DNA from 4 places in the Hydrogenophaga luteola genome. Region 3 is predicted to be linked to each of the others. Evidence: predicted binding sites of a transcription regulator. Region 3 holds the regulator's gene; each other region holds the start of a gene.

Region 1 (3,205 bases), on a different contig from region 3:
CAGCCAGATCAGGGGCCAGGGCCACTGGCGCACACCCTGCCGCAGCCCCACCACCAGCGCCAGCATCAGCACCGTGCGCTGCGCCGGCACGCCCCAGCCCGAAAACAGGGCGTAGGCCGCCGCGGCCAGCACACCGCCCCAGGCCGCCGCCCGCGGCGCCGGCACCGCCAACAGCACACCCGGCCACACCTGGGCCCAGCGGCGCCAGCCCCAGCCGATGCACGCCGTGGCCACCCATGCAAACACGGTGACATGAAGACCTGAGATGCTCATCAGATGAGCCACACCCGTGTCGCGGAACAGGGTCCAGTCGCTGCGTTCGATCGCCGCCTGGTCGCCCACCACCAGCGCCGCCAGCACGCCAGCGCTGCGCGGGTCCTGCACGCGCGCCGCGATGCGGTCCGCCACCCACTGGCGCGCGGCCTCCACCGGGTGGCTGCCGCTGGCGCCGAGGAACACCGGCGCCGGGTCGCGCGGGCCGTCGCGCAGGTAGCCGGTGGCGCCGATACCCCGCTCCCACAGCCAGCGCTCGCGGTCGAAGCCGTGGGGGTTCGAGGCACCGTGCGGACGCTTGAGCCGCACGGTCAGCCGCCATGCGTCACCGGCGCGCCAGGTGCGCCCCGTCCCTTGCCCCCGGAAGTCACTGATCAGCAGCCGCGGCGGGAGGTCCACCGCCTGCCCATCCCGCGTCGCCGATTCCACGACAAACTCGAAACGGTCGCTGTCGGTGCCACGCTGGGGCAAGGTGGCCACCTGCCCGGTGACCACCAGGTTCACGCCCTCCAGAGGGGCGGCCAGCGCCTGCGCCTGGTAGCGCGCGGCGCGCAGGCCGGTCGCCCCGGCCGCCGCGAGCGCACCCGCCAGCAGGGCCGCACCCAGCGCAAGCCCGGCGCGTCGCCCGGCCCCGACCCGTGCAGCAACGCTGGCCAGCACCACCGCCGCAGCCAGCAACCCCATGTCCGCCGCCACCGGCCACAGCCGGGCCTGCTGAAGTTGCAGCGCAACCCCCAGTACCACACCTGGCAGCACCGCCCACAGCGGGTGCATCAGGCGGTCCGCCGGACGGCCGTGCGCCGTGGCGCGGGACTTGCTAGATTCCGTCGAACGCGCGCGGCAGCCCGCCCTGGCAGCGTTTTCATTGTTTGTGACTCCCTGTTGAAAGTGACCCCAGCATGGCCATCCATGTCGCCCTGAGCCACATCACCCATTATCAATACGACCGCCTGGTCAAGCTCGGCCCGCAGGTGGTCCGTCTGCGCCCGGCGCCACACAGCCGCACCAAGGTGCTGTCGTACTCGCAGAAGATCGAACCGGCGGGCCACTTCATCAACTGGCAGCAGGACCCGTTCGCCAACTACCAGGCCCGCCTGGTGTTCCCCGAACCCACCACCGAGTTCAAAGTCACCATCGACCTGGTGGTCGAGATGGCGGTCTACAACCCGTTCGACTTCTTCCTCGAACCGCGCGCCGAGAAGTTCCCGTTCACCTACGACGAGGCCCAGAAACAGGAACTGGCGCCCTACCTGGCCACGGCGCCGATGACGCCGCTGGTCAAAAGCTACCTGGAGCAGGTCGACCGCAGCGAGCAGCGCACCATCGACTTCCTGGTCGGCATCAACCAGAAGCTCTGGAAAGACATCGGCTACACCATCCGCATGGAACCGGGCGTGCAGACGCCCGAAGAGACGCTCACGCTCAAGAGCGGCTCCTGCCGCGATTCGGGCTGGCTGCTGGTGCAGCTGCTGCGCCACCTCGGGCTGGCCGCGCGTTTCGTGTCGGGCTACCTGATCCAGCTCACGCCCGACGTGAAAGCCATCGACGGACCCAGCGGCCCCGAAAAGGATTTCACCGACCTGCACGCCTGGTGCGAGGTGTTCCTGCCAGGCGCCGGCTGGATCGGCCTGGACCCCACCTCGGGCCTGCTGGCAGGCGAAGGCCACATCCCGCTGGCCTGCACGCCGCAACCCTCCAGCGCCGCGCCGGTGGAAGGCGGCGTGGACAAGTGCGAGGTCGAGTTCAGCCACCACATGGCGGTCACCCGCGTCTACGAATCACCACGCGTGACCAAGCCCTACACCGAAGACCAGTGGGCCGAGGTGCTCAAGCTCGGCGAGCAGGTCGATGCCGATCTGGTCAAGGGCGATGTGCGGCTGACCCAGGGCGGTGAGCCCACCTACGTGGCCGTGAGCGACCGCGACGCCGCCGAATGGAACACCGATGCGCTGGGGCCCACCAAGCGCGGCTACGCCACCGAACTGCTGGGCCGCCTGCGCGAGCGCTACGGCGACGGCGGCTTCGTGCACATGGGCCAGGGCAAGTGGTACCCGGGCGAGCAGCTGCCCCGCTGGGCGCTGTCGGTGTTCTGGCGTGCCGACGGCGAACCCTGCTGGGGCAACCCGGCCCTGCTGGCCGACGAGCGCGACGAGGCCCACTACACCGCCGACGACGCCCAGCGCTTCACCCAGGCGCTGGCGCGCCGCCTGGGCCTGTCAACCCAGTACATCACCCCCGGCTACGAGGACACCTGGTACTACCTGTGGCGCGAGCGGCGCCTGCCGGTCAACGTCGACCCCTTCGATTCCAAGCTCGACGACGAGCTGGAGCGCCAGCGGCTGCGCCGCGTGTTCGGCCAGGGCCTGGACGCCACTGTGGGCTACGTGCTGCCGCTGCAGGCCTCGGGTCACGGCCCGCTCTCGAACAACGGCAAGAGCGCCTACCACCGCGTCAGCGGCACTGTCTGGTCCACCGGCCCCTGGTTCTTCCGCGATGAGCGGATGTACCTGATCCCCGGCGATTCGCCCATGGGCTACCGGCTGCCGCTGGATTCTCTGCCCTGGGTGTCGATGGGCGACTACCCCTACCACATCGAGCAAGACCCGCACAGCGCGCGCGACCCGCTGCCCACCGGCTCGGCGCTGCGACACCAGGTGCACCCGCACACCGTGGGCGGCGGCTTCGCCGAAGGCGGCACGGTCTCGCTGCAAGGCACCGACTGGTTCGACGAACAAGGCCCCGGTGGCGAGACCGAAGCGCTCGGCCTGCGCCGCGGCCAGCCGCACCCGGCCTCGTCGCCTGCGCAGCAGCTCTCGTCCCGCTTCCCGCAGCGCGGCGAATCGGCCGCCTGGCTCACCCGCACCGCGCTGGTGGTCGAGGCGCGCGACCCGCAGCGTGCCAATGGCCCCAAGGCCGAAAAGGCCAGCGGCGG
Region 2 (3,205 bases), on a different contig from region 3:
TCCGCATGGAGCAGGCCTCGCCGGTGCGCGCCTTCGTGCAGACCAGGGACGGCCAGTGGCACGTGGGCAGTACCTGGGTGCAGGCGGCGGGCGGCGGCTGCACGGTGCCGGGCATCACGCGCGCCGACGGCTCCTGGAGCAAGACACTGGGCCAGGTGCAGGCGCGCTTCTTCAACAACGTGATCGAGGGCAGCCGCCGCCTGCGGCTGCGCGTGATGCACCCGATGGACACCGGCCTGGTGGCCGGCATCCCGGCCTTCTACATTGAGCAGATGGAGCTGCAGGACCCGGGTGGCCAGCCCTGGTGGCGCATCGCGCTGCACGAGCCGGTGTCGGAGAACCCGCTCATCACCTTCGAGCTGCCGCCGCAGTCGCCACCGGCGTTCCGCCTGCTCGGCCGCGACAACAACGGCAACCGCATCGACGCCGAGGTGAGGGCATGAGGCGCCTGGGCGTGGTCACGCTGTGGACGCTGGCGGCAACCGCGGCATTGGCGCAGCCGGTAGCCGTGCCTCCGTTCGCCTCCAAGCCCGACCTGGCGCGGCTGGACTACGACCTGAAGCCACGCCCCATCGCGCCCGGCACTTGGGTGATCGAGGGCGAGGTGGCCGACTTCTCGCGTGCCAACGGCTGCAACATCATCAACACTGCCTTCATTGACACCGGCGACGGTGTGGTGGTGATCAACACCGGCCCCTCGCGGCTGTACGGCGAGCAGCAGCGGCGCGCCATCGAACGGGTCACGAAAGCGCCGGTGCGCAAGGTGCTGCAGCTGAACCTGCACCCCGACTATTTCTTCGGCCACCAGGCCTGGGCCGACCGGCCGACCGAGGCGCTGACGGGCACCATCGCCGGCGCGCGCGCCGAGGGCGGCGCCTACGCCGACAACCTCTACCGGCTCTGCGGCGACTGGATGCGCGGCACCGAGTCCACGCCGTCGCGCGAGGCCATCGACCCCAAGAACCTGCCGCAGACACTGTCACTCGGAACGCACAAGCTGGCGCTGATGCGCCTGCACGGCCACACCGCCGACGATCTGGTGGTGCTGGACGTGACCACCGGTGTGCTCTTCGCCGGGGGCCTGGTGTTCACCGAGCGCGTGCCGACCACGCCGCACGCAGACTTCGCCGCCTGGCTGGCCAGTCTGGACATGCTGGAGCGGTTGATTGCCAGCGGCCAGGCGAAAACCGTGGTGCCCAGCCACGGCCCGGTGCACGAGGGGCTGGCCGGACTGCGCCAGACACGCGACTGGCTGCAGTGGCTCACGAACCTGATGCAGACCTCGGCCGAGCGTGGCCTGGACCTGGGCGAGGTGCTGCGCACGCCGGTGCCCGAGCGCTTCGCGAAGTGGGCCGCGCAGCCTGCGGAACTGCAGCGCTCGCTGACCCAGTGGTACCCGCGCTACGAGCAGCGCGTGCTCGCTGCGCCGCAGCGGTGACACATTTTTGAACAGTGTCACAGAGGTGTCCCGGCCACTGTGGCGCGGTTGGCGCAGTTGAGGCCTTCGAGGACCTCTCCCGGGCCCTCCAGCGCGCTCAAACGTCGGTGTAAACCCTAGTCCTTTTGGGGGCAGCCCGCTGGCACAGATGTTGCCCTTTCCAGCCTGTGATGTGTACGCCAGGCACCGGAGGGTCGGAGCCACGAGCGGTCCGGCGGCACCCACCACAGAAAAGCCATCAACCCCCGAACGAGCAGGAGACCCACAGTGAAACGCACCCTACTGAGCCTTTTGGTCATGGCCGCCACGGCCCACGTCAGCGCCCAGGGCGTGACCGACGCCATGATCGCCAACGACGCCGCGACACCCGACAACGTCCTGAGCTGGGGCCTGGGCACGCAAGGCCAGCGCCACTCCACCCTGACGGGCATCAACGCCAAAAACATCAACAAGCTGGTCCCGGTGTGGTCCATGTCTTTCGGCGGCGAGAAGCAGCGCGGCCAGCAGAGCCAGCCGCTGGTGCACAAGGGCAAGATGTTCGTCACCGCCTCCTACTCGCGCATCTACGCGGTGGACAGCAAGACCGGCAAGAAACTCTGGAAGTACGAGCACCGCCTGCCCGAGGGCATCATGCCCTGCTGCGACGTGATCAACCGCGGCGCCGCGCTCTACGACAACCTGGTCATCTTCGGCACGCTGGACGCCCAGCTCGTGGCCCTGGACCAGGACACCGGCAAGGTGGTCTGGCGCGAGAAGATCGACGACTACTCTGCGGGCTACAGCTACACCGCGGCCCCGCTGATCGCCGAAGGCCTGCTGATGACCGGCGTGTCCGGCGGTGAGTTCGGTGTGGTCGGCCGCGTGGAAGCGCGCGATCCCAAGACCGGCAAGATGGTCTGGACGCGCCCGGTGGTCGAAGGCCACATGGGTTACAAGGACGGCAAGGAAAACGGCATCACCGGCACCACCAACGCCACCTGGCCGGGTGAGACCTGGAAGACCGGCGGCGCGGCCACCTGGCTGGGCGGCACCTACGATCCCAAGACCGGCCTGGCCTACTTCGGCACCGGCAACCCCGGCCCGTGGAACAGCCATGTGCGCAAGGGCGACAACCTCTACTCCGCCTCCACCGTCGCCATCGACGTGAAGACCGGCCAGATCAAGTGGCACTACCAGTCCACCCCCAACGACGGCTGGGACTACGACGGCGTGAACGAGTTCGTGACCTTCGACATGGACGGCAAGCGCGTCGGTGCCAAGGCCGACCGCAACGGCTTCTTCTATGTGAACGACGCCGAGACCGGCAAGCTGCTCAACGCGTTCCCCTTCGTGAAGAAGGTGACCTGGGCCACCGGCATCGACCTCAAGACAGGCCGTCCGAACTACGACCCCGCCAACCGCCCGGGTGACCCGACCGCCGCCGGTGGAGACGGCACCAAGGGCAAGGCGGTCTTCTCTGCTCCGGGCTTCCTGGGTGGCAAGAACCAGATGCCCATGGCCTACAGCCCCAAGACCGGCCTGTTCTACGTGCCCACCAACGAATGGGGCATGGAGATCTGGAACGAACCCATCACCTACAAGAAGGGCGCGGCCTACCTGGGCGCCGGCTTCACCATCAAGCCGCTGTTCGACGACCACATCGGTTCGCTGCGCGCCATCGATCCGAAGACCGGCAAGGTGGCCTGGGAAGTCAAGAACGAGGCCCCGCTCTGGGGTGGCGTGCTGACCGCGGGTGACCTGGTGTTCTGGGGCACGCCCGAGGGCTAC
Region 3 (3,205 bases):
ACGCCCGCGCGCTCGGCGTTGCGTTGCGCGAAGTCGACCATGCGGAAGGCCACGTCGCTGCCGAACACGATGGGCTTGCGTCCGGCGGGCCAATCGCGGCGCTGCTTGGCGGCCTCGTCCTTGAGCGCGTGCCAGACGTGCGGCTGGAACGGCAGCAGCTTCTCGAAGGCGAAACGCCGCTGCAGGCCGGGCGCCACGCGCAGCGCGATCTGCGCCGCCTCGATGGCCACCGTGCCGCTGCCGCAGCAGGGGTCGTACAGCGGCACGATGTCGTCCAGCGACTCGGCTTCGGCGCCATTCCAGCCGGTGGCGGCGATCATGGCCGCGGCCAGCGTTTCCTTCAGCGGCGCATCACCCTTGTCCTCGCGCCAGCCGCGCTTGAACAGAGGCTCGCCCGAGGTGTCGATGTAGAGGCTCACCGTGTCGGTGGTCAGGTGGGCGTAGAGTCGCACATCGGGCCAGGTGGTGTTGACGCTGGGGCGTTCGCCGCGTTTGTCGCGGAAGCGGTCGCAGACCGCGTCCTTGATCTTGAGCGCCGCGAAGTTCAGGCTCTTGAGCGGGCTGTGCTGGGCCGTGACCTCGACCTTGATGGTCTGCTGCGGGGTGAACCAGATCTCCCACGCGACCTCGCTGGCCGCGGCATAGAGGTCGTTCTCGCTGCGGTAGCCGCCGTGCCAGAGCTGCACCAGCACACGCTGGGCGAGCCGGCTGTGCAGGTTGAGTTTGAGCGCGTCGCGCCACGAGGACTGCAGCGCCACGCCAGCGCGCGACTTCTGCACAGCGGTCTCGCCGGTGATGCGGGTGACCTCGGCCGCGAGGTAGTCTTCCACCCCTGCGGCGCAAGGAAGGAACAGGGAAAGGGAGTTCAAAGCGCTTTTCTCAGGTTCGCGGGCGCGATGCGCAGCGCCTCGCGGTATTTCGCGACCGTGCGGCGCGCGCACTCGATGCCCTGCTCCTTGAGCAGGTCCGAGAGCTGGTTGTCCGACAGCGGTTTGGACGGCTCTTCGGAGGCAATGAACTGCTTGAGCAGCGCACGCACCGCGGTGCTCGACGCATTGCCGCCGGTCTCGGTGCCCAGGCTGGAGCCGAAGAAGTACTTCAGTTCGTAGGTGCCGAACGGCGTGGCCATGTACTTGGCCGTGGTCACGCGGCTGATCGTGGACTCGTGCAAACCCAGCTCGTCAGCGATCTCGCGCAGCACCAGCGGGCGCATGGCGAGCTCGCCGTGCATGAAGAAGTTGCGCTGGCGCTCGACGATGGCCGAGGACACACGCAGGATGGTGTCAAAGCGCTGCTGGATGTTCTTGATGAACCAGCGCGCTTCCTGCAGCCGTTGCTGCATGGCCGCGTGGCCGGCTTCGCCGCCGGCCTCGCGCCGCCCCCGCAGGGCGTTGGCGTAAACGTCGTGCACGCGCAGGCGCGGCATCACCTCGGCGTTGAGCGAGACCTTGAAGCCGCGACCGGCGCGGGTGACGATCACGTCGGGCACCACCACGTTGCGCTCGACGTCGACGAAGCGGCGCCCCGGCTTGGGCTCGAGCCGCGCGATCAGCGTCAGCGCCGCACGCACGGTCTCGTCGTCGTGCCCGGTGGCCGCACACAGGCGCTTGATGTCGCGCTTGGCCATCAGCTCCAGCGGCTGCTCGCAGATCGCCAGCGCCGCACGGGCCGCCGGCGTGTTGCGCAGGTCCATGATCTGCAGCCGCAGGCACTCCCCCAGGTCGCGCGCGCCCACGCCCGTGGGCTCCATCTGCTGCAGCCACTGCAGGGCGATGCCCAGGCGCCGCTCGATCGCCTCGACCTCGTCGAAGCGCGGTTCCTCATCGGCGGGCCGGCCGGCGGTCAGCCGCCAGCAGGCGCGGGCCAGCTCGTGCAGGCTGTCCTCCAGATAGCCATCGTCGTTGAGCGACTCGATCAGGAAGTACAGCGCCGCGCTGTCCTCGTCCGAGAGGCGCAGGCAGCGCGCCTGGTCGTGCAGCTGGTCCTGCAGGCTGACCGGCACACGGGCCAGGTCGGCGGCGGTGGCGGTGTCGTCGTCTTCGCTGCCGGAGCCGCTGTTGCGCGCAGGCGCTTCGCCCCCCCACTCGCTGTCGTCGGGCGCCATCTCGACCGTGCCGTCGCCTTCCCAGCTCTCTTCGACCGGGGTCGCACCGTCCAGCCGGCTCTCGACGTCGTCGCCGGTGCTGTCCGCGCTGTCGGCCGGGGCGGTGCGGGTGTCCGGCTCGGCGCTGCGCGGCTCAACCACCGGCTGCGCCGCTTCTTCCAGTTGCTCGCCGGCCACCACCGGCGCGTCCGCCGTCTGAACGCCGAAATCCTCGCGATCGGCCAGCTCCTCGCCACGTTCCAGGAACGGGTTCTCGTCGAGCATCTGCTCGACCTCCTGGGCCATCTCCAGCGTGGACAGCTGCAGCAGCCGGATCGACTGCTGCAGTTGTGGCGTCAGCGCGAGGTGCTGCGACACCCGCAGCGACAGACCTTGCTTCATCCGCTCATCCCGTCACATGCGGAAGTTCTCGCCGAGGTAGACGCGGCGCACCTCGGCGTTTTCAATGATTTCGGCGGTGGTCCCGCTGGCCAGCACATGACCGTCACTGATGATGTAGGCGTGGTCACAGATGCCCAGGGTTTCGCGCACGTTGTGGTCGGTGATCAGCACACCGATGCCGCGCGACTTGAGGAAGCTGATGATGTGCTGGATTTCCAGCACCGCGATCGGGTCGATGCCGGCGAAAGGCTCGTCCAGCAGGATGAACCGCGGGCGGGTGGCCAGCGCGCGGGCGATCTCCACGCGCCGGCGCTCACCGCCCGAGAGGGCGGGCGCGGGCGAATCGCGCAGGTGGTCGACGCGCAGCTCCTTGAGCAGCTCGTCCAGGCGGGCGTCGATCTCGCGCGCGGACAGCGGCTGGCCGTTGGCGTCCTGCTGCAGCTCCAGCACCGCGCGCACGTTCTGCGCCACCGTCAGCTTTCGGAAGATTGATGCTTCCTGCGGCAGGTAGCCCAGGCCCAGCCGGGCGCGCCGGTGGATGGGCAGGGATTCGATGCGGTGGTCGTCCAGCAGGATTTCGCCACCATCGGCCCGCAGCAGGCCGACGATCATGTAGAACGAGGTGGTTTTGCCGGCACCGTTGGGACCGAGCAGACCGACCACCTCGCCCTTGTCCACCGACAGGGATACGTCCTTGACCACCTTGCGGCTGCCATAGGA
Region 4 (3,205 bases), on a different contig from region 3:
CCATGTCCGTCTGCCCCGGCGGCGGCAGCATGGCGGCGCAGAAGTCTTCGTTGATGTCCTTGCGCCCCGCCTGGCTGGCGTAGCCGATGTCGATGTCAAAAGCCATGCACCACCTCTAGCAAGAACAGCGCCCGAAATTGGTGCATCGCACAAATCCGGTCATCCCATCAGCATCTGCATGCTGCGCTCGTAGTGGGTCGAAAGACTTTCAAACTGCGCCAGCAGGCCCTCGCTGGCATGGGCCACCGTCTCCATGCGCGCCAGCCGGTCTCGGCCGGCGGGGCGGCGGTTCTGCGGCGTGGCGGCGAGCATCTGCTGCCAGCCCAGCGCCGCCTCGTCCAGCGCGGAGCGGATGTCGGGCGTGGACAGCGGCAGGCCGTTCAGGTAGGCCAGCGCGCGCTCGAAATCCTGCTGCACGTCGGTCATCGCTGCGCTGCGGCCGGCGGCCCCTTCTTCCAGACCAAGCAGGTCCATCAGCGCCATCTTGGCAAAGCGCTGGGAAAGCATGCGCTGGCGGCCGGCCACGTTGAGCACCTGCAGCGAGGCCACGGCGCCAGCGTGCTGCATGCTGGCGGTGAGACGCTCGGCGTCCTGAAGCAGGCGGTCGGCCAGTTCGTCCACCCGGGGCACCTGCGCCGAAGCAGGCCTGCCTTTCAGTGCGGCCTTGAGCGCCTGCCAGGTGGCGTCCAGCAGGCCCAGCAGGTCGCCGAAGCTGGGTTGCGACAGGCCCTTGCCCAGCCAGGCCAGGTTGGCGTCCACCCGATGGATCGACTCGTCCAGCAGGGCCTGCTGCTGGCGCGACTGCACGTCGGCCAGCCGCAGCAGGTGCAGCTTTACCAGGCGCTGCGAGAACATGCGCAGCTGGCCCGCGCGGTTGACGGCTTCGGCGAAATGGGCCGACTGGATGATCTGTTCCGACACCTGGCCCAGGCGCTGGTTGGTGTGCATGGAGGCGGTGCGCAGGATCTGGAAGGCGTCGTCGTCGGTCAGCGCGCGGGCGCGCATGAGAATGCCCTTGGCCCGTTCGACCAGCTTGCGTTCCTCGAAGCGCTGCAACACGTCGCGCAGCTGCTCCAGCAAGGCCTGTTCGCGCTCGAAACGCGCCTGCGCCAGCTGCACCAGCGGCCGCAGGCGCGCCGCACCATAGCCGTTCACCACCCACGCGTGCACACCGGTGCCCGTGGCGCGCTCGATGTGGGCGGCGTCGGAATCGGACGTGAACAGCAGCACCGGCCGGGGCAGCACCTCCGCCAGCGTCTGCGTGGCTTTGAACAGGGCGTCATCAGGGCGCGCGACCTCGCCGACCACCAGATCTGGTGCGTGCTGCACGGCGGCCTGCACCAGTTTGCTGCAGTCCTCGACGGTGGCCAGAACCTGGCATCCCGCTGCCGCCAGGTCGTCTTGCAGCGGCAGAAGGGCCCGGGAGCCGGGACGGAACAGCAGCACAGAAGTCATATGAATCAAGCACTTGTGGTCTGCGGACGCCCTGCCCATTGCAGCGGCGGACGGGGCGGCCCGAGGGGTGTGGCAAAGGCCCGCGAATGGGGCGCCGATCATATGGCACACCTCTTGCATTGAACAGGCCAGACGTGACGACGCGTCCCACCCCGACCGCAGCGTCGGGGCCTGCACACAACGACGTGCGCAGTGACTGAACCGGAACCGGCCTATGTGCCCGTTCCACCCCGGCAACTCTGCCGGGTGCTCGATGTTCCCAATAACCATGTTCCGGCCCACCCGCCGCTGTGCGACCGCCCGCGTGCGTCCGCCGGAACCAGCAACAACCCCGTGATCTTCAGACAGGAGTCGCCGCAATGAAAAAGATGAAACTCGTGATGGTGGGCAACGGCATGGCCGGTGTGCGCACGCTCGAAGAGCTGCTGAAGATCGCACCGGAGTTCTACGAGATCACTGTCTTCGGCGCCGAGCCACACCCGAACTACAACCGCATCCTGCTCTCGCCCGTGCTGGCGGGCGAACAGACCATCGACGAGATCATCCTCAACGACTGGTCCTGGTACTCGGACAACGGCATTACGCTGCACGCAGGCTTCAAGGTGACCGAGGTGGACCGCGTCAGGCGCGTCGTGCACGCGGCCGGCCCCAACGGCGAAAAAGTCTCCGCCGAGTACGACCGCCTGATCATGGCCACCGGCTCCAACCCCTTCATCCTGCCAATTCCCGGCAAAGACCTGAAGGGTGTACTTGCCTACCGCGACATCGCCGACACGCAGGCCATGATCGACGCCGCCGCCACCTACAAGCACGCGGTCGTCATCGGCGGCGGCCTGCTGGGCCTGGAAGCGGCCAACGGCCTGATGAAGCGCGGCATGCAGGTCAGCGTGGTGCACGTCGCGCCCTGGCTGATGGAGCGCCAGCTCGACGACGTGGCGGGCAAGCTGCTGCAGAAGTCGCTGGAAGAGCGCGGCATGCAGTTCCTGATCGGCGCGCAGACGCAGGAGCTGGTGGGCGGTGACGATGGCCGTGTGAAAGCCATCCGATTCAAGGACGGCAGCGAGGTCCCGGCCGACCTGGTGGTGATGGCCGTGGGCATCCGGCCCAACACCGCGCTGGCCGAAAGCATGCGCCTGCACGTCAACCGCGGCATCGTGGTCAGCGACACCATGCAGACCATCACCGACCCGCGCATCTACGCAGTGGGCGAATGCGCGGCGCACCGTGGCATCGCCTACGGCCTGGTGGCGCCGCTGTTCGAGCAGGGCAAGGTGCTGGCCACGCACCTGGCCGAGTTCGGCATCGGCCGCTACACCGGCTCGCTCACCTCGACCAAGCTCAAGGTCACGGGCATCGACCTGTTCAGCGCCGGTGAGTTCATGGGCGGCGAAGGCACCGAAGAGATCGTGATGAGCGACCCCTTCGGCGGTGTCTACAAGAAACTGGTGATCAAGGACGACAAGCTGGTGGGCGCCTGCCTGTACGGCGACACGGTGGACGGCAGCTGGTACTTCAAGCTGCTGCGCGAAGGCCGCAAGGTGCATGACATCCGAGACAAGCTGATGTTCGGCGAATCGAACATCGGCGACACCGGTCACCAGGGCCACAACAAGGCCGCTGCCATGGCCGACAGCGACGAGGTCTGTGGCTGCAACGGCGTGACCAAGGGCACCATCTGCAAGGCCATCAAGGAAAAGGGCCTGTTCACCCTGGACGAGGTGAAGAAGCACACCAAGGCCAGCGCGTCTTG

Evidence for each region. The regulator sigma-54, encoded in region 3, starts transcription at its own class of promoters, with help from an activator protein. The targets are predictions, from matches to a motif close to TGGCANGNAANCTGCTTT.
Region 1: the regulator sigma-54 is predicted to act here: its motif matches at 1,077-1,094, upstream of ACFOPI_RS06740 (transglutaminase family protein).
Region 2: the regulator sigma-54 is predicted to act here: its motif matches at 1,579-1,596, upstream of ACFOPI_RS16905 (PQQ-dependent methanol/ethanol family dehydrogenase).
Region 4: the regulator sigma-54 is predicted to act here: its motif matches at 1,559-1,576, upstream of nirB (nitrite reductase large subunit NirB).

What each region holds. Positions count from the first base shown of each region.
Region 1 covers NZ_JBHRXX010000002.1:614,426-617,630, reverse strand. The annotation lists gene ACFOPI_RS06745 (DNA internalization-related competence protein ComEC/Rec2) at 1-1,047, opposite strand, end outside; gene ACFOPI_RS06740 (transglutaminase family protein) at 1,173-3,205, shown strand, end outside.
Region 2 covers NZ_JBHRXX010000007.1:458,062-461,266, forward strand. The annotation lists gene ACFOPI_RS16895 (quinoprotein dehydrogenase-associated SoxYZ-like carrier) at 1-443, shown strand, start outside; gene ACFOPI_RS16900 (quinoprotein relay system zinc metallohydrolase 1) at 440-1,438, shown strand; gene ACFOPI_RS16905 (PQQ-dependent methanol/ethanol family dehydrogenase) at 1,736-3,205, shown strand, end outside.
Region 3 covers NZ_JBHRXX010000004.1:162,001-165,205, reverse strand. The annotation lists gene ACFOPI_RS09940 (THUMP domain-containing class I SAM-dependent RNA methyltransferase) at 1-869, opposite strand, end outside; gene ACFOPI_RS09935 (RNA polymerase factor sigma-54) at 866-2,485, opposite strand; gene lptB (LPS export ABC transporter ATP-binding protein) at 2,498-3,205, opposite strand, start outside.
Region 4 covers NZ_JBHRXX010000007.1:268,561-271,765, reverse strand. The annotation lists gene ACFOPI_RS16010 (protein kinase domain-containing protein) at 1-106, opposite strand, end outside; gene ACFOPI_RS16005 (type IV pili methyl-accepting chemotaxis transducer N-terminal domain-containing protein) at 160-1,455, opposite strand; gene nirB (nitrite reductase large subunit NirB) at 1,815-3,205, shown strand, end outside.